Regions from separate parts of the Mechercharimyces sp. CAU 1602 genome, predicted to be linked through region 1. Evidence: a T-box and tRNA genes for the amino acid it is inferred to sense, from the RefSeq annotation. Region 1 holds a T-box; the other holds one or more tRNA genes.
The links. A T-box is a leader RNA that pairs with one kind of tRNA and senses whether it is charged. The one in region 1 lies ahead of metG (methionine--tRNA ligase), so its partner is inferred to be a tRNA-Met.
Positions count from the first base shown of each region.

Region 2: it encodes a tRNA-Met, which carries the amino acid that the T-box ahead of metG (methionine--tRNA ligase) is inferred to sense. The anticodon was not compared.

Region 1 is NZ_JANTPT010000003.1:4,084-14,101, forward strand. It holds gene holB (DNA polymerase III subunit delta') at 1-229, shown strand, start outside; gene NXZ84_RS12480 (PSP1 domain-containing protein) at 174-971, shown strand; gene yabA (DNA replication initiation control protein YabA) at 1,079-1,411, shown strand; gene NXZ84_RS12490 (GIY-YIG nuclease family protein) at 1,445-1,723, shown strand; gene rsmI (16S rRNA (cytidine(1402)-2'-O)-methyltransferase) at 1,720-2,604, shown strand; gene NXZ84_RS12500 (AbrB/MazE/SpoVT family DNA-binding domain-containing protein) at 2,712-2,984, opposite strand; gene NXZ84_RS12505 (DNA double-strand break repair nuclease NurA) at 3,218-4,177, shown strand; gene NXZ84_RS12510 (ATP-binding protein) at 4,222-6,060, shown strand; T-box leader at 6,165-6,416, shown strand; gene metG (methionine--tRNA ligase) at 6,458-8,452, shown strand; gene NXZ84_RS12520 (TatD family hydrolase) at 8,492-9,262, shown strand; gene rnmV (ribonuclease M5) at 9,308-9,856, shown strand; gene rsmA (16S rRNA (adenine(1518)-N(6)/adenine(1519)-N(6))-dimethyltransferase RsmA) at 9,853-10,018, shown strand, end outside.
Region 2 is NZ_JANTPT010000001.1:572,508-582,525, reverse strand. It holds gene NXZ84_RS03145 (DUF1885 family protein) at 1-294, shown strand, start outside; gene dinB (DNA polymerase IV) at 374-1,591, shown strand; gene NXZ84_RS03135 (DM13 domain-containing protein) at 1,846-2,367, shown strand; tRNA gene NXZ84_RS03130 (tRNA-Val) at 2,706-2,780, opposite strand; tRNA gene NXZ84_RS03125 (tRNA-Ile) at 2,803-2,878, opposite strand; tRNA gene NXZ84_RS03120 (tRNA-Asp) at 2,889-2,964, opposite strand; tRNA gene NXZ84_RS03115 (tRNA-Asp) at 3,066-3,141, opposite strand; tRNA gene NXZ84_RS03110 (tRNA-Met) at 3,150-3,225, opposite strand; tRNA gene NXZ84_RS03105 (tRNA-Met) at 3,263-3,338, opposite strand; tRNA gene NXZ84_RS03100 (tRNA-Met) at 3,375-3,450, opposite strand; gene NXZ84_RS03095 (2'-5' RNA ligase family protein) at 3,955-4,491, shown strand; gene NXZ84_RS03090 (GNAT family N-acetyltransferase) at 4,508-4,942, shown strand; gene NXZ84_RS03085 (hypothetical protein) at 4,991-5,209, opposite strand; gene NXZ84_RS03080 (SEC-C metal-binding domain-containing protein) at 5,296-6,759, opposite strand; gene NXZ84_RS03075 (3D domain-containing protein) at 6,930-7,913, opposite strand; gene NXZ84_RS03070 (VanW family protein) at 8,107-9,084, opposite strand; gene NXZ84_RS03065 (cytochrome ubiquinol oxidase subunit I) at 9,340-10,018, shown strand, end outside.

The DNA.
Region 1 (10,018 bases):
TGTGTTTTTCTCATGGGAAGAAGAACGGAGGCGTCAAGCAAAATACTGGACACCGCATAAAGTGGCACAAGCTATGGAGAATATCCTGTTGGCCCGGCAGCAATTGATGGGACCCGTACCATCCCAGTCGATTTTGGAGTACATGGTGCTGGCTATGCAGGAGGGATCATTAGATGTTAGAAGTCGTAGGCGTCCGCTTTCGCGAAGCAGGAAAGATCTACTATTTTGATCCCGGAGAGCATCTTCTTTCTAAAGGCGATCATGTGATTGTAGAAACGGTGCGTGGGATCGAATACGGTGAAGTGGTTTTAGGTAAACAATATATGCACGAAGACGAAGTCGTTTTGCCTTTAAGAAAAATCATACGCAAAGCGAACACACATGATTATCAGCAAATGGAAAGCAATGAGGGTGCCGCTATTAAGGCACTATCCATTTGTAAAGAGAAAGTGGATGAGCATCACTTGGATATGAAGCTGGTTGATGCAGAATATACATTTGATCGCAATAAAGTTATTTTCTACTTTACTGCTGATGGGCGTGTTGATTTTCGTCAGCTCGTGCGAGACTTGGCTACTATCTTCCGAACGCGGATTGAATTAAGGCAGATTGGTGTGCGTGATGAAGCAAAGATGTTAGGTGGAATCGGTCCTTGTGGTCGTGTCCTCTGCTGTTCATCTTTTTTAGGTGATTTTGAGCCTGTATCGATTAAAATGGCAAAAGATCAAAATTTATCTCTCAACCCCACAAAGATATCAGGGTTATGCGGTCGCCTGATGTGTTGCCTCAAGTTTGAAAATGAGGCTTATGTGGAAGCGAAGAAAAAGCTCCCCGATATTGGTGAGAAAGTGTCTACACCGAACGGGGAGGGGAAAGTAGTCGTGCTCAATCTATTAGAACGAAGAGTTCAAGTGGAATTAGCGGAATCAGGGCAGACAGTCGAACACTCAGCAGATGAAGTGCAATTATAGTTCATCATGAGGTCGGCGTCTCCTTGACTTCATTGCTGCTGTAGGGGTTGCTCACAGGAGATTAATGAGTTTCCGTTATTATATATGTAGGTGATCGAGGTGGGGGCGTGGATAAGAAAGAGCTATTTACGCGAGTAACCCAAATTGAGGATCAGCTTGGGGGACTTTATAGTCAACTAGGCAGTTTGAAAGAACAGATTGTCCAATTGCTTGAAGAGAATACACGCTTGCAAATGGAGAATCAACATCTTCGTGATCAGCTGAAAGAGGAGCATCCGGGGATCGACTCCAGTGAGGTTTTATTAGAAGAAAAGACTGGAGAAGGATATGACAACTTAGCAAAGCTATACAATGAAGGCTTTCATATCTGTAATGTACATTATGGCAATATGAGAGCGGAAGAGGATTGTCTTTTTTGTCTAGCATTTTTAAACAAATAGCCGGGAAACCGGCTATTTCTCATGAGGTGACATATGAGTGATCATGAGGATTACGTAGTATACATGGTGCAATGTGGAGATGGCAGTTTATATACAGGTATTACGAAACAATTGGAAAAAAGGTTAGCAGAACATCGCGCGGGTAAAGGGGCAAAATATACTCGTGGTAGAAATCCACTGACTGTTCGTTATGTGGAGATGGGGCTAACTCATTCGAAAGCATTGAGGCGGGAGCAAGTGATTAAGCGGCTGCGGCGAACAGAGAAATTGAAGTTGATCGCAGCGTATGAAGGAACGGTGTTAGGAGAATGAAGCTTCAAAAGAATAGTGAGTATAACCGTGGTGTGCTTTACATAGTAGGAACACCGATTGGAAACCTTGACGATATGACGGAAAGGGCACGTAAGACCCTTGCAGAGGTAGACTGTATTGCAGCAGAAGATACGAGGCATACACGAAAACTGCTAACGCACTTTTCTTTTTCTACTCCATTGATCAGTTACCATGAGCATAGTAGGGTAGAGCGAGAGCTAGAGATTCTTGAACGACTCCACCGAGGGGAGTCGGTGGCGATTGTAAGCGATGCTGGGATGCCAGCCATCTCCGATCCAGGTGCGGAGTTAGTGAAAAGAGCAATAGCAGAAGGGATCGCTGTAGTGCCAATCCCAGGTGCGAATGCAGCTTTGGCGGCATTAGTTGGCTCGGGATTATCACCCCAACCTTTTCTGTTTCTGGGTTTTTTACCGCGTAAGTCTCAGGAACGAAAACGCGAGCTTCAGAAGTGGCGACAGGTGGAAGCGACGTTGGTAATGTATGAATCGCCACATCGGGTGAAAGCGATGTTACAAGATACTAAGAGCACATTGGGAGATCGTCAGATAGTGCTAGCACGTGAATTGACAAAAAAGCATGAGGAGTGGTTGCGTGGGTCAGTAAGTGAGTCGCTCACGTGGTTACAGGAACATGAGGCGCGCGGTGAATATACGATTGTTGTGGAAGGATTAAGGGAAGAAGCAAGGGGAGAAGAAGAGAGAGATAAGAAGTGGTGGAGACAATTAACAGTAGAAGAGCATGTGAATTGGTTCATTCGTCGTGGTAGGAATAGTAAGGAAGCGATTAAGGCGGTTGCTAAAGAAAGAGACCTGAGTAAACGTGAGGTATACCAGGTGTATCATGTGGAGGAAGAAGAGTAAAATAAAAGCGCACCTGGTTGAGGGGGTGCGCTTAAGAAGTAAATGAAGCTCCAATCAGAGCGGTTGGAGTGATATATGTTTTCGTAAAAGAAAGAGTATATAAAAAGTTATCCGTTCGTTACACTCTCGTCTTTGATCAGATTGTACATTTCTTCGACAGCTTGTTTGCTAACTACTTTGTTTTTGTAACGGATGGTTTCATCTACTTCGCCAGAGAAGATACAGGCTGGCTCATACTTTTTCAGTACGATACGCTCTCCGTCAACGTAAATTTCAAGGGCGTCTTTTTCACCAATTCCGAGAGTGCGGCGCAATTCGATTGGAATAACCACACGGCCGAGCTCGTCCACTTTTCTAACAATACCGGTTGATTTAAGCATAATGTCAATCTCCTCTCGATTGTGTATATCTCTATGTTTTGGTCTCGATTCGCTGTATTCTACCGTCAAAATTCGACAGGAACAGCGTTAAATTAATCATACCAGCGTTTACCATAATCGTCAATATGTTTAGAGGTAACTTTTCTAGTAATTTTTATCCTAGAGTCGTTAATGGAGGATTAGGCTTTATATACTAGCAGTAGAAAATAGTAGGAAAAGGAGGGGTTAGTACGATGTTTCCCGTTTCTGAGAACTTAAAACATCGATTACGTGAAGTTAACCTGGAGTTGAGGCATATATTCGATGAACCTGAGGCTGAGTCAAGTTTGATACGAGGAAAGCTAGCTGCTTTAGGCTCGTTTTTTACCGTGCGCAAGTGGAGTGATGCTGAGTTAACCGCATGGTTGGATGGGACAAGCATTATGGGTGTGGACGGATCAGTCAACTCGACTACAGGACCTCACCCACACAACCTCTCCTTGTTCCAAGCATTGGCAAAAGGAACAACGGGAGAAGAGGAATGGGGTGCAGATGTGTATACCCCGCTGTTGGCAGCGGAGGAGGAGCAAGAAGAAGGGGGGATGTTGGCGCGTGAGGCCAGGAAACGGGGAGCACAACTATCAGGATTAGAATTGGATGTAGCCAAAAAGGCGATGATTACTTATCGCCCTAAAGTGATGATGATGGATGGCTCGTTGCTTCACTTTCAAATGGATGACTGGCATAAGTGGCAAGAAGTGCGAAAGGTTGCTCTGGAACAGGGTGTTTTGCTAATCGGTGTTTCAGAAGAGATCGGAACGCGAGGAATAGCACAGAAGCTTTATCCCAAACATCCAGGACGGTCAGATCGAGAATTTTTATATGGTAGATTAATGATGGGAGAGGGTTTTGAAAGCAAACATTATACTTCTATGGGTGAAGGAATGTGGAAAGTGGCCTTCCGATCATCCTTGAGTCCTCAGCCGATTGGAGTGGATGGACTGATAGAGCAGCAGGCACAACAACAGGAGTTGATGGATTTACTCTACACATTAACCCCGGAACAGGGGAGAGGGATTCCGCTATGGCTAGATATTGTAGATAGTGAAGTAAGGGTGACCAATCAACTACTACACGCCATGATTGAGCAGTATATTGACCCTGCTCTGCGCCATCGTCTGTTTTTGTCTAAACGCGCTGATCGAGTGATCTAAACTGAAGCTTTCATATAGAAGTATAAGGTAGAGGGGGTAGCATCATGCAAGTAGTGGGCGTGACAACGCAACAAGAAGTATATATTGTTTCCCGAGATCGTAAGTTTCGTATTAATGAGATCCTTGTCCTCCAGGATGATGTACTAGGCAATCCACAGGGGGAAGTGGTTGAGACGATGTCTTATAATCGGTTCATTCCGATGGGGCTAGATCGTTCTATGGTTGATGCTCAAGTGATACAGTCACTCGAACAGATTGGATATGATATTGGATCAGATGAGATTAATATGGCAAAGATGCGTCTGTTTGTGGAGGCACCACATCCAGTACGTACTGGATGCCAAGTGCGTGCTCCCCACTTTGATGAGGTTCGTCACCTCCTGGTTAAAGTGGAACCGCAAGCAGGTGGGGTGCTAGGTGAGATTCAAAGCACGGGTACATTGGCTGCTACGCTGGACTCATCTTTGCGAGATCATGTGTATCTGTTAGAGGAAAGTGGGATGAGAAAACAAGCGGGGGTACCTTTTATCCTAGATATTAGGGCAATGCAGCAATATCCTCATATCGGTATCTTTGGAGGGTCGGGCTCTGGTAAATCATTTGGGCTCAGGGTGATGTTAGAAGAGATGATGAAGTTGACGATTCCCACTCTTGTCTTTGATCCTCATTTTGAAATGTCGTTTGCACAAGTGAGTGAAGCATTAAAAGAGAAAGCGCCATCTTTTGCTGGGAAGTGGACGGCCGTAGAGGTGGGAAAGCATGTGGGGATTGATTTCTCAGCCCTGACTACACGTGATGTGACGGATCTATTAGGAGCGGCAGGAGGCCATTTGACCGAGTCCATGGTTAACGTGGCCCAGACACTTCATCGTCGCCGTGACTCTTTTCATTCTTTCCACGATCGCCTCCAAAACGTAGCGCAAGCGTTGGAAGAAGGGAAGGGACTGGATAAAAGGTTGAAAGCGGATGATATTACGCCAGCTGGAGTGGAGCAAGTAAAGGAATTGAAGGAACTGTTTAATCGCTATAACAGCCTTCCCCCCTCGTCAGTAAAAGGGGTACTATGGCGCTTGAAGCGTCTGGATAAAGCGGGTCTCTTCCAACAGGATATTCGTGTGATTGAGCAAGCATTAACTCAAGGGAAGTTAGTCGTTGTGCAGGGAGCGACTTGGATTATTCAAGTTTTCTCCACTTATGTGATGGGAACACTATACCGTAAGCGTCGTGAATATCAAGATGCGCGTCTTAATGGGGATGAAGGTTCATTTTTCCCACCCTTTCTCACGGTAACCGATGAAGCACACAACTTTGCACCCAAGGGATTTGATTCACCTGCTAAATCGATTATGAAAGAGATCGCACAAGAGGGAAGGAAATACGGCGTTTTTCTTGTATTGGCAACACAGCGGCCCACGTTATTGGATGAGACGATTACAGCACAGCTTAATACGAAGTTTGTTTTTCGTACCGTGCGGGGCACTGATATCGCTACACTGAGAGAAGAAACAGACTTAACTCCCGAAGAGGGGAAGCGTCTTCCTTACTTACGTTCGGGTGATGCGTTTGTCTCTTCAGCGATCTTTGGGCGTACCCTATTTATTCGTATCCGGGCTGCTTTTTCTGATAGCCCTCATCAGAGCAATCCGTTTGATGAGTTGTTCGCTCTCAAAGAGAAGGAAGATGAGAGTGTCCTGGATGCGATAGCACAGAAGTTGCCTATTTTTGATACGGACTTACTGGCTGTATCACAACATGTTAATCGAGAGTGTGGCTTGTCTTGGGAAGTATCACGCTTAAAAGATGAGCTAGAAAAGATGGTGAACAATGGGCGGTTAACGAAGATTTCATCACCATTAGCGACTCGCTATGATCGCAAAGAGTAAGATGGGGGAACTTTCCCCTTTTTACTTGTGGTTTCTTGTACGAGTTGGGTATAATGATAGACAAACCGAAAAGTTTCTAAGGATAGTTTCCTGGGAAATAATCTATTTGATTGCTGACGGGGAAGAGTAGCGATATGTCTTGCTATGAGCAGAGAGCCGGGTTTGGGTGCGAACCGGTATAGGGACATATGGTGAATATGGCCCCTGAGATTTATCTTGAAGCCTTATGAGTTAGGGTGAGTAAAGATAAACGCTACCTAGCGTTATCAGGTCAGTGTGGACACTGGTGGAGGACACCTCTGTGAAGAGGGATGTCGAAATTGGGTGGTACCGCGAGTCAACCTCTCGCCCCATTGGCAAGGGGTTTTTTTGATTTTCGAAAGGAGAGAAACGAAAAATGAATGAAAAGAAAAGCTTCTATATTACAACTCCGATCTATTATCCGAGCGATAATTTGCATATCGGCCATGCCTATACAACGGTGGCGGGTGATGCGATGGCACGCTATAAAAGGTTGCGTGGATATGATGTGATGTATTTAACCGGGACGGATGAGCACGGACAAAAGATTGAGCGGCGGGCGAGGGAAAAGGGACTGGCCCCTCAACAGTTTGTTGATGAGATTGTAGCGGGGATCAGATCCCTATGGGAGAAACTTGATATCTCATACGATGATTTTATCCGTACAACGCAAGATCGACATCGGGTGGTTGTACAAAAAATATTTCAGAAACTATTAGATCAAGGAGATATCTACCTCAGCGAATATGAGGGACTGTATTGCACGCCGTGCGAATCATTTTGGACTGAACGACAGCTAGTAGACGGAAACTGTCCTGATTGTGGGCGTGAAGTTGAAAAAGTGCGGGAGCAAAGTTACTTTTTCCGCATGAACAAGTATGTGGATCGCTTACTGGCACACTATAAACAGCATCCTGATTTTATTCAGCCCGAATCACGCAAGAATGAAATGATCCGCAACTTTATTGAGCCTGGACTAGAGGATCTATGTATATCTCGCACGACGTTTGAGTGGGGGATTCCCGTGCCAAATGATCCAAAGCATGTGATGTATGTGTGGATTGATGCGTTGACTAACTATATTTCAGCGATTGGTTATTCAGCTGAGGATGTGGAGAAGAAGGAGAAATTTCAGAAGTATTGGCCTGCTAATGTTCATCTGGTAGGAAAAGAGATTGTCCGCTTCCATACGATCTATTGGCCCATCATGTTGATGGCACTTGATCTGCCACTACCGCAGAAGATCTTTGCCCATGGTTTTCTTCAACTAAAGGGTGGGAAAATGTCTAAATCGAAAGGGAATGTGGTCGATCCAGTACCATTGATTGATCATTTTGGCCTGGATGCGCTACGGTACTACTTACTGCGGGAGATTCCTTTTGGTTCGGATGGAACGTTTACCCCAGAAGCGTTTGTAGAACGGGTAAATGCTGATTTGGCTAATGATCTGGGCAACTTATTACATCGAACCCTGACAATGGTGCAAAAATATAATGATGGAGTGGTTCCTGCCTATTTACCACAAGCGACGGAGCATGACAAAGAACTTGAGGAGTTGGCGCAAGCGACGGTAGCCAAAGTGGAAACAGCTTTAGAGGAAATGAAGTTTTCTGTAGCTCTTACATCTATATGGGAAATGGTACGTGGTACAAACCGTTATATCGAGAAAACAATGCCGTGGGTGTTGGCAAAAGATGAAGACAAGAAAGAAGTGCTCGGCTCTGTTCTGTATCACTTATTAGAAAACTTACGTATTGCAAGTGTGCTAATTCAACCATTCCTTACCCGCACTCCAGCAAAAATATGGGAACAATTAGGACTAGCCAGCGGAACAACTGCGACGAGTTGGATAAGCTTAGGGTCATATGGTGGACTGCCTGCAGGGACGAAAACAAATAAAGGAGAGCCCATTTTTCCGCGATTGGATGTAGAAGACGAAGTGAAGTGGATTGCAGAACAGATGGGACAAAAAGAAGTGGATTCACCAGGAAACAAACAGGAACAACAGCAAAAGCAGCAGCAGGTATCAACAAATGAAGAAGGGGTAGGATATATTACCTTTGACCAGTTTAGCCAAGTGGAGATGCGTGTAGCAGAAGTAATGGAGGCTGAACCAGTTAAAGGGGCAGATCGCTTGTTAGTGCTGAAGTTGGATCTAGGAACAGATGAGAGACAAGTGGTTTCCGGAATAGCCGAGTATTATACACCGACTGAACTGATCGGGCAGAAGGTGTTATGTGTAACCAATTTGAAACCTGTCAAACTTCGCGGTGTTCGCTCCGAAGGAATGGTATTGGCGGCTAAGGCGGATGGCAAGTTGAAGTTGGCGACTGTCAGCGGAGAGATTCCGAGCGGTACCGTTGTAAAGTAATGTAGAGAGAGAAGTCAAAATGAAGGGAGGAAACGGGCGATGTTATTTGATAGTCATGCCCATCTGAATGATGAGAAGTTTGCTGAGGATCGTGAGGAAACGATCAGACGCGCTCATGAAGAGAAGGGGGTTGCGCGCATCGTCAATGTGGGTTTTAATCGTGAAACAATTCCGCCCACCCTCGAGTTGGCAGAAACATATGAGTTTATTTATGCAGCAGTTGGTTGGCATCCTGTGGATGCAGCCAACTGTACTGACGAAGATTTGCGCTGGATCGCTTCCTTGGCAGATCATCCTAAGGTGGTCGCCATAGGGGAGATGGGATTGGACTACTATTGGGATACTGTTCCACGGGCTGTACAAGAGGAACTATTTCGAAAACAGATCCGTTTAGCAAAGGAAGTAGATCTGCCGATTATTATTCATGATCGCGATGCGCATGAAGATGTGGTGCGCATCTTGCGTGAGGAAAAAGCAGATGAGGTAGGAGGGGTGATGCACTGTTTTGGTGGTGATCAAACGATCGCTAAACAATGCCTCGAACTTAACTTTTATATTGGGTTAGGGGGACCTGTTACTTTTAAAAACGCTACCCTCCCGAAAGAGATTGCAGCTATGGTTCCACTCGACCGCCTGGTGGTGGAGACGGATTGCCCTTACCTTGCTCCCCATCCTTTTCGCGGAAAGCGAAACGAATCTGCTTATGTTGGATTAGTCGCGGAAGCCATTGCCGAAATTCGTGGACTGAGTGTAGAACAACTTCAGCAAGCGACGTACGAGAATGCTTGCCGTCTATTTCGGCTCTCGTAAGAGAAGCTGATCGTAAACAAAGTGGGGACGATGATGGATCAAATGATGAAGGTTGAAGAAGTAATTGTGGTAGAAGGGATGAATGACCGCGTCGCTATCGAGCGAGCTGTTTGTGCGGATACCATTGAAACGAGGGGTTCGGCGCTAGGTGAGGAAGTGATTGCCCGAGTGAAGAAGGCACAGAAGACGCGAGGTGTGATTCTTTTTACCGATCCTGATGGGGCCGGGGAACGAATTCGCCGTATCCTGGCCGATAAAGTTCCTGGGTGTAAGCATGCATTTTTACCAAGGAATCAGGCGCGTGGAAAAGGAAAGATTGGGGTGGAGCACGCCAGCCCTACGGCGATACGTGCGGCGTTACAGGATGTGAGGTCAGAGCTGGATACCACTTTGCCCAATTCGGATATTACTTGGGCTGAGTTTATCGATGCTGGAATGGTGGGTGGAGCGGAAGCGCGGCAATTGAGAGAGAAGATGGGACAGTTATTAGGAATCGGATATGGCAATGCCAAACAGTTTTATCGGCGATTGCATTTATTTCGTATACAGAGGGATGAGTGGGCGCAAGCCCTACATCAAGTGAGGGAAGGTTGAATAGAATGGAAGAAAGAACGGTCACAAGGCGCACGCGCGAACTATTAAAAAAGCACAATCTCCGTTTAAAGAGAAGTTTAGGACAAAATTTCATCACAGAAGATTGGGTGCTCGATCGGATTGTGGAGGCGGCTTCTCTTGATCGTCAGACAGGTGTACTTG
Region 2 (10,018 bases), on a different contig from region 1:
AAACAACTGAGTTGGCCTTATGAAGAGGCAGCTTTCCCCTATAAAATCCAAATGTATCATCAATATTCTGACGAGTGGCTTCTATTGAAGAGCACTTCCCCACCGCGCTATCGCACCTTGATGATAGGAGTGCAAGAGGAACCGAGTGGGACTAGCACGATTCATGTACTACTTCCCTCGACAGCTTCTTTCGGAGATAAAGGGAAGGCTAATGAACTGTGTCGCTATTTAGCTACTCTACATCAGGCTAAACTTACGTTATTTAACGGACGCGTCCAATCCTTCCAAGATTGAAAATATTCCCTGTTGTTTTCTATCCTCCAGTTCATATAATAAGAATAGGAACAAACGTTCTATACATGGAGGAAACACTATGGAAGATAACCGTACTATCCTACTTGCCGACATGAACGCTTTTTATGCCAGTGTAGAGCAAACGCTACATCCACAGTACCAAGGAAAGCCGCTCATTGTTTGTGGTGATCCTCAAAAACGGCGTGGCATCGTTTTAGCCGCCTCTTATGAAGCTAAACATTATGGCGTAAAAACAGCGATGCCCGTTCATGAAGCTAAAAGCCTTTGCCCAACTGCTCAACTAGTTCCTCCCCATATGGGTACCTATATTCAAGTCTCTACACGGATTATTCAACTTCTACAACAATTTTCTCCCTCGGTTGAGCCCTTTTCCATTGATGAAGCGTTCCTTGAACTAACGGGTAGTGAAAAATTGCTGGGAAAAAAAGAGCATGTCGCTCATCAAATCAAGCAACGTATTCGCACAGAGCTAGGTGTCTCCTGTTCAATCGGTATCGGACCAAACAAATTGCTCGCCAAAATGGCAGCTGAGATGGAAAAACCAGATGGACTCACTTCAATCACTGCTAACCAGGTTCCTAGGAAGATATGGCCACTCCCCATCAACAAGCTGTTCGGGGTGGGTTCGCGCATGAATTTTCACTTCAATAAGATGGGGATTCGCACAATTGGTGACTTAGCTCATACTGATCCAACCCGACTAGAACATCGCTTCGGTATTATTGGTCGCGTCCTTTATCAATCTGCACATGGAATGGATCAGAGTCCCGTCGATCCGCATTCACTAGATATCAACCACTCCATCGGCCACCAGTTTACCCTCCCTTACGATTACATTGAGGCGAAAGATATTCTACTCGTCCTCTATGAGTTAGCAGAAAATGTAGCACGAAGGGCACGATTGGCAGCTTCCTTAGGACGAACAATCACGTTAGCCTTGCGCGGAAACGACTTCTCCATCCACCGCAGCCTCAGCCTCGATGAAGCGACCCAGATTGGTCGCATGATTTATCAAGCCATCGAAATACTGTTCCAGCGCCATTGGAATCATCGACCTGTGCGTCAAATCGGGATCACGTTATCCAATCTCCAGCGAGAAGAGAATGGCGTCCAACTAGATTTATTTGGAAATAATGAGAAATATAAAAAGCTAACTACAGCAATCGATTCGATCCAACAGCGCTATGGAGTAAAAAGCATGTGTTATGCTCACTCACTCTTAGAAGCAAGTCTATTCAAAGATCACACAACTAAAATCGGCGGACACCATATCTAAGGATCACTGCACTCGCTAAAGTTAGCAATATACAGTTATGCACTCTAATGGGTGCTTGCAATCAATTAGAAATTCTTTTGAAATTTATATGTAGTAAGATGTCTGTATCCCATGGTTGACCTCTGTGTGTGTTGAAAGATACTTATACGAGGCTATTTATGTTTTCAGTGGTGCTCATGCTTGCGTTATTCCTCGCTTTTGAGTAAGCAACAGGCTACGAGAAAATCATGGTTTCCACTCTAAGAGATGAAGGAATGGTGAAGATGACGAAAAACAAGTGGATTCTATGCGGTCTTGTAGTGGTCGCGTTCCTCGGATTATGGCTGGTCTTCCGTCCCGAAACACTCATTTTGGATCAACAAGTAGATGAAGAGTTCCCTCATCCTCAATCCCAACCATCACAAACGTCTCCAAATGAAAGGACAGAAGAACCTCAGATACTCTACCAAGGTAACTTCCAAAAAGGGGACCGTTCTCATGATGGAAAAGGAAAGGCTACCATATATCAATTGGCTAATGGTAAACGTATGTTACGGTTTACACAGTTCGAAACCGATAATGGGCCTGATGTCAAAATCTATCTTGTTGCACTCCCCGAAATCAAAAAGAGTACGGATATCTCGAAAGATAACTACATCTCGCTCGGTAAAATGAAAGGAAATAAAGGTGATCAGAACTATGAAATACCGGATCATGTAGACCTGGATAAATTTCGTTCCGTCTCTATATGGTGTGAAAGGTTCTCTGTTAATTTTGCTTCTGCTTCTTTAAAGTGACTTTATATAAGGATTTCTATAAGATTATCTTTTCTGTAAGCTTACTAAAGATTACAACAGATGAGCAATTAGTTGAAAACCCCTTTTGAACAGATCTATTAAACGCTGTCATAAAGGTAGATTTCATCATGCCATCCGTCTAAACACAGCGATTAGATATTTTTATTGGTTCATTTGCTCATCTGTTGAAAATTACATTGTTTCAGCAACAGATGAGCAAATCGTCTAACATCACTGCTGATCAAATTAAAAAAACATTTTTCTGCGCTAGAAAAATGTTAGAAACTTTTATATTTCTCCTTGCTACATACTCCATAAAGTATAACAAAGATTGCATCTGGTGGGCAGTATTGGAATCGAACCAACGACCTCTTCCGTGTCAAGGAAGCGCTCTCCCCCTGAGCTAACTGCCCTTACGTTATCTTATACAACGACTGGTGGGCCCAACAGGACTCGAACCTGTGACCTATCGGTTATGAGCCGACTGCTCTACCAACTGAGCTATAGGCCCTTAAGTAAAGTGGCGGAGCTGACGGGATTCGAACCCGCGATCTCCTGCGTGACAGGCAGGCATGTTAACCCCTACACCACAGCTCCATTATTTGGTTGCAAAAGATAAAGTAACGATGGGCGCTAACGATCTCGAATATGCGTAGCAGTCACTTAATTCACTGTACCATATATATCTTTAAATAACATGGCGGAGCTGACGGGATTCGAACCCGCGATCTCCTGCGTGACAGGCAGGCATGTTAACCCCTACACCACAGCTCCGCATTATTTGGTTGCGGGGGCAGGACTTGAACCTGCGACCTCCGGGTTATGAGCCCGACGAGCTACCAACTGCTCTACCCCGCGTCAATGTATGTGCGATAATCAAATCTGAGATGATATGTGGTTGCGGGAGCAGGACTTGAACCTGCGACCTCCGGATTATGAGCCCGACGAGCTACCAACTGCTCTATCCCGCGTCAATGTATGTGCGATAATCAATCTGATATGATATGTGGTTGCGGGAGCAGGACTTGAACCTGCGACCTCCGGATTATGAGCCCGACGAGCTACCAACTGCTCTATCCCGCGTCAATATTTCGCCTCTAAAAGCGAAGCATGTTTATCAGCGACAATTAATACTATACTACATACAAAAAAAATGCGCAAGGGTTCACTCGAATATTTTATATAAAACTGCAGGATAAACGCATATTTCATTCATGAGCGGATACCAGTTCTTCTACGTTTCGCATACTATAGATCAGCAAACGAAACAATCGTTTGCCAAAGACCATCTGTACCTGCCATTGGACAGATGTTCCCTCCTCGAACATGAGCAGCTTTGACGCTGCTCTTTTTTGATAATCGCTCTCTCCATCCCTCGCAAATGAAGCGTTTTTTTGCTATAATTTCTGCCAAAGACCTTTATTTACACTCTGTGGGGCATAATATAGAAATCAACCCTCCACCTGGCAACCATTCTTATTTCCAACACCACACAGAAAAGCAAAACTATCGCTAGCTCACTATCATACGCTCAGATGGGTGTCTAAAGTCATATCATCTTTCATTTACTAGAAGGAGGCGATTTTCATGAAATATGGAGTAGCGATATTCCCTGAAAAAAAAGTACAAGACATTGCCAACTCATATCGGAAACGATATGATCCCCATTACGGTCTCATCCCACCACATATCACGTTAAAAGAAGCGTTCACGCTCGAGGAGGAAACAGGGAATCAAGAGGAGACGATCACCAATATTGTACAGCATTTAGAAAAAGTAGCTGAAAGGACAGCTCCCTTCACCATCTTCCTCAACAAAATCGGCACCTTTCATCCCAACAGCAATACGATATACGTCTCCATGTACGACGGGGCTGATATTATCCAACTACACGATCTGATCAATGAGGGTCCGCTCAGCCACCCTGAGACCTACGCTTTTATCCCCCATATCACAATCGGACAAAAGCTTTCTGAAGATGAGCTTCTCGATGTGTACGGAAGTCTCAGAATGACTAACATAAGTATTGAAACCAAGATTGATCGCTTTCATCTTCTCTACCAGTTGGAAAATCAATCGTGGTGCTTATACCAAAGCTTTATTTTAAATGGACATAAGGAATAAAAGGAGAAAAAATCCCGTGAACCTAAAAGTCATTACAGCCAAATCGCGCCAACAAATCGAGCAGGCTTTTTATATTCGTAAAATTGTCTTTGTGGAAGAACAACATGTCCCTGCCGACGAGGAGATAGATCATCACGAAGAGGATGCGACCCACTTTCTCATCATCACCCCTGACGAAAAACATGTTGCCACCAGCCGAATCCGCTTCATAGATGAAAACACAGCCAAAGCGGAGCGTATCGCTGTACTCAAAGAATACCGTAAAGGCGGAATCGGAATGAAGCTCCTCCAAAAGATGGAGGAGCATGCTAAAGAGAAACAAGCAACTGGCATCATCTTAAATGCCCAAGTACAAGCCCAGGGATTTTATGAACGTGCCGGCTACCAAGCCGAAGGGGATACCTTCATGGACGCAGGGATCGAACACATCCGCATGCGCAAAAAGTTGTAAAAGATAAAAACAGAGCACCCCTAATTAGGGGTGCTCTTACACTCAACATCAGGTCAATTTTTTCAACTCTTCTTCTAGCATCTTTCCGATTTGCTCCTTACTCGCATCAGACCCTTTCGAGTCTTTCCCTTCCTTTTGCAAAAATTCCTCGCCAAATTCATTCATGAGTTTCTCCAAATTCCGATCATCACCTGGAGTGCTACCGGCCTGTTTATCATCGTCACCCATGTTCATATTCCGCGCAAATTTTTGTAGAAAGCGGAGCAATGAGAGCGCCTCCTCGCCTATTTGTTGAGTGCCCTCATAGTATATCTCAAGTTAGTGATCTCCATCAGTACACCAACAAGAAATATCTACCTACTCCAACTCTCCTTCTTCAATTGCTCCTGTGACGCACTCTCTTCTGCCATCATGGGATAAACCCGCTCTAATCGCTCAAACTCCACTTGCCCTTTAACAACTCTAAGTACTCCCTGTACCCAGAAATCCATCTCCACGCACGGTGAAGGTAAACCTTTACTTTTAACTGGTGCCATCTTGCCATCGATCCAAGCCACTGGTCCAGTAGCCGTAACATCGACACGAAATATCCCCGCACGATTCTCTTCAGCAGATGAGACAGGATCTGTGCCAACACTTTCCTCGATCATCCAATTCTTTGCCTCGAAAGCAGCGGGCAGCGCCCCGATCAAAACATGATATAAAGGACGGAAATGCGTATAGACAGGACCTATCTTTACTTGGTCTAACCAGCGAAATAATTGTTTAAGCGTATTGAGAAAAATCTTCGCTCGTACAGCGCTTTTCGGACCTACTTGTGGGTACCATACAGCGAGGAAATGAAGGAGTGCCTTTTCATCTAAAGAATTCCAGTGAAAAGAGAGTCCGAAATAGGAGGAGATGTACTCACATAGCCAATCCAATGTTTGTTGGTATAGATTGCGTGTTCGCTCTTGCAATGTGGAGACGTACTCTGAGTAGAAACGACTCAGCTGTTCCGCTATTCCATCTGAAAGGCCCGTCTCACTAGCAAGAGGCGGCGAGAGCAAACGTCGTTGCTCCTGTGTTGAGGGAGAAGAAATTAAAGTGGATTCTTTATTCTCACGCTCTTCTCGTCCCCGTTCCTGCGCACGTTGGAGCGACCACCCTACTACTTGAAGTCGATGCCTCTCCCAATAAGTGGATTCTGATTCTCCGCTACGTTCTGCATTTTTTCGTATGTGCAAGAGAATCTCCTCCTTTAAACTTGATCTAAATAATGTATAGGGACCAATCATCTGATAGCGATTACCTAAACGAGAAAGACGAGCAAACACAAGCATTTCTTCCTGCAAAGGTTCAGCCACATACACTGTATAATAATCCTGCGACAAAGGAGCATAGAGGCGCACGCGGCTTCCTTGTACCTGCATCACTTCATAGTACGTGAGGTGAACAGAACAGAGATCTTCTACCACGGGTTTGTCCCATTTTTGCGGTATAAACGATTCAGCCCAGCACTGAACTGGACGTCTGCCTGCAAAGCAAGGCGTGTCGAAAATCATCCAATAGTGGTAGGCAAAATAAAGACTCTCCGGGAGAGGCGCATGAAGTGATAAGCCCATCTCTCGTTTAAATAAATCAGTCCATTCGTCTATGTTCCTCTTCAGCAGCTGTTTTTCATACCAACCATACAAATCATTTAGTAATCCCGACTTCTGCTTTCCTTCCCGTACATCACGCGCACTCTCTGCTGCCTTAATCGCCACCACTCGCTCACAACATTTCTTATATTTCCTCCCACTACCGCAGGAGCACGGATCATTACGGCCCGGCATGGTATACACCTCGTATCTAGGACATCATTGGTTCCAGTATACAAGAAAGATAGATTCGACAAAAATCCAAACAAAAAGTCCTTGTCCACACATTTTATACTGATAAACGAAATCTTTCAATAAATGTTCGCCTTTATTTACAAAAAAAAGTTACAGCATCAATGCTGTAACTACTTGAGGACATAAATAGTGACGCCACGTCTGCCCCACTGCAATGCTTCGCTACGCGAGGTAAAAAACAAATCAATAATGTTTCCATTAACTGCACCACCCGTATCTTCAGCAACACCATAACCATAACCGGGAATATAAAGTTTCGTTCCTAATGGAATCACGCTAGGATCGACAGCAATCGTTCCACGTTTCGGCACGGTTCCCGTCGCTGTGCGGTTACCAGTAGCCGTGTACCCAGTCGCTTCACCTTCAATCACTTTGCTATACTCTAACCCTTCAATCGAACCCGAAGCAACCTCAACGATCTCCTTCGTTCCCACCGTTACTTCCTTATCAACAGCGGCAATCTCTTTAACCAGCCGCTTTCCCGTTTCAGATTCAACTAATTTTCCATTTTTGTAAATCATGGAAACTTCATAAATTTTCTTACCTTCTTTACCTGCACGAACAACTTTCTCTTCCCCTTTAGCAAGATCATCATCATCTTTTTTCTTTACTTTATAATCGATCGTTTTTACTTCTTTTTTCACTTTCTTTTCAATTCGATCGACCGAGACTTCCATACCATCGGTAATCGTCTGCTCTAAGGGGTGATTTACTTGATCCCATTTTCCTAATTCCACTTCTTGCTCCTTCAACAAGTCGCCTACTGTCCTCACACTCGTCTCTACAGTGCCCAGATCGTCATCTCCCACTTGGAGATTAACTTCACAGCGACAAGTTAACGAAATCTTCATGCCGTTCTTCACCGGTTCATCCCATGCTATATTGGATTCATATTTATCTTTAATCTCTTTGAGATTATATCCACTCTTCTCTAAAGCCTCTTCTACAGTTCCGCCCAACACGGTTACCTCTACATCCTCTTTCTTGTCACTAAAGGCAACCGCTACATCTGCTTTCATCGAATATGCCGTCACTACAACGGATACGATGAGCAACGCAACAACACTTAACGTTATGATGAGACCCTTCTTCATCCAACGCCTCCTTTGTGTTAAACAAATAAGCACAATGATGCCTACAATTATACCAGAGAAGGAGCAAATGATCCAGAAGATCATCGTGAATAACATGCTTTTGGAATATAAAACCAAATCGAGCCCCATCATTCCCAATTTCGACCTCACTAAAAAACTCCCTAAGTTGGAATGATTAATCCCTAATACTTACTTAATCCACTCTTGCAGGAGCAGGTTGTGTCCGAGGTTCTTTTTCTGGAGCACGTGGAACCTCACGCGTCTGATGTGCAATCTCTTCAGTTCCATATACCATAATCGTAAGCCAACCATGACTTACCTTAGCAACAATTAATACGGGGCGGTTCAACTGGTTTTGAAATTGAAAATCGGGGCCACCCCAGGAAACCGTAGCGTCTCGTTTAACAGGTACATAGGTTACTTCCTTACTATGACTTACCCGCTGGACAATACGTAAGCCCGCCCCATCAACTGCATTAAACAGTGTCGAGGAAGTCTGACAAATCCCCCCACCTATCCCCTCAGAATATTCCCCCCGCACAATAACAGGCGCTTGACGATAGCCACGTTCCACAGTTCGCTCTCCCACCACTTCATTAAAAGAAAAATACTCTCCAACATCTACAACACGATGATCCAATGCTTCCACTGATAACATAATATTATGGGCTCGGTTCTGATTAGAAGGATTAAATCGAGTCATATACGACCCCAATTTTTTCCCTTTGATTTTTCGCAAAGTTTCAGTCGTAATCGCTGGGGGAATCTGAATAATGGGTAGGGGTTGCGGTTGGTGTAGATAGAGATGAATCATCTCCAACCAATCGTCAATTTGATTTCGATCTATCTGAATGCCATTACGATGGGGCTTAATTTTGTGATCCCTAAAATAGGCATTCTGCGGTAGACGATTTACTTGCAACTCCAATACTCGCAGCCATTCATAAAAAGCACGTCGATCTATGCTCATCGGATCAATACCATCATAGCCGATCTGAGCGAGATCCAATTTCCAACGCTGACCCTTCCATTCCATGACTAACTCGGTCGTTCCTTCTTCCTGTAAGAGAGAAACCACAGAGGAGGGTACATGTACCGACATAGAAGACGAAACCGATAGCAACATAACGACACAGGTCATAAAGACACCAATATACATTTTCATCCGCATCCACCTACCTCTTCTCTTCGTTAGCTTGTGTCGAAAAGAGAAAAGGTATCACAAACTCCAACACTCTATTGCAATTGTGTGATCAGCTTGTGAGGAGGCTGTGAACACGGCGTGATGCTTTTGTGAAAAGAATCACATATAAGTATCCTTCTCCCCTGTTTCCGCTATGATAACGATATAAAACAATACCTGGACAAATGGATTCACTGCATCCATCACATATCAGACTGTGTCTGGCACAAAGGAGGAATCACCATGGATAGCACCATGCTTAGTCGAATCTTAACGGGAGAAACCCTCGCTTTCCACATTATTTGGGCGACCATCGGTGTCGGGTTGCCACTTCTAATCTCGTTAGCTGAAGGGTGGGGCATTTATAAAAGAGATCCACACTATATTCTTCTTGCCAAGCGCTGGACGCGTGGGTTTGTTATCACCGTTGCTGTCGGTGTTGTCACCGGAACATGTATCGGCATGATGCTTTCCTTACTATGGCCAAGTTTTATGCAGTTGGTGGGAAACGCCATCAGCCTCCCTCTCTTTATGGAAACGTTCGCTTTCTTTTTCGAGGCTATTTTTCTCGGGATCTATTTATATACATGGGATCGCTTCAAACCGATTGTTCACTGGCTTACTTCAATCCCGATTGTGATTGGATCAACAATGTCAGCCGTCTTTATTACAACGGTAAACGCATTTATGAATACACCCGCTGGATTTACGTTAAAAGATAGAGAACTTACCAATATTGATCCCATCGCCGCAATGCTTAATCCGGCTACGCCAACGAAGGTAGCACATGTAGTCTCCTCTTCTTACCTTACAGGTGCCTTTTTATTAGCTGCAATCAGTGCATTCCTGATACTACGCGGACGCACCCATGTGTACTATAAAAAAGCGATCAAATTTACGATGGTAACAGGGCTGATCTTAT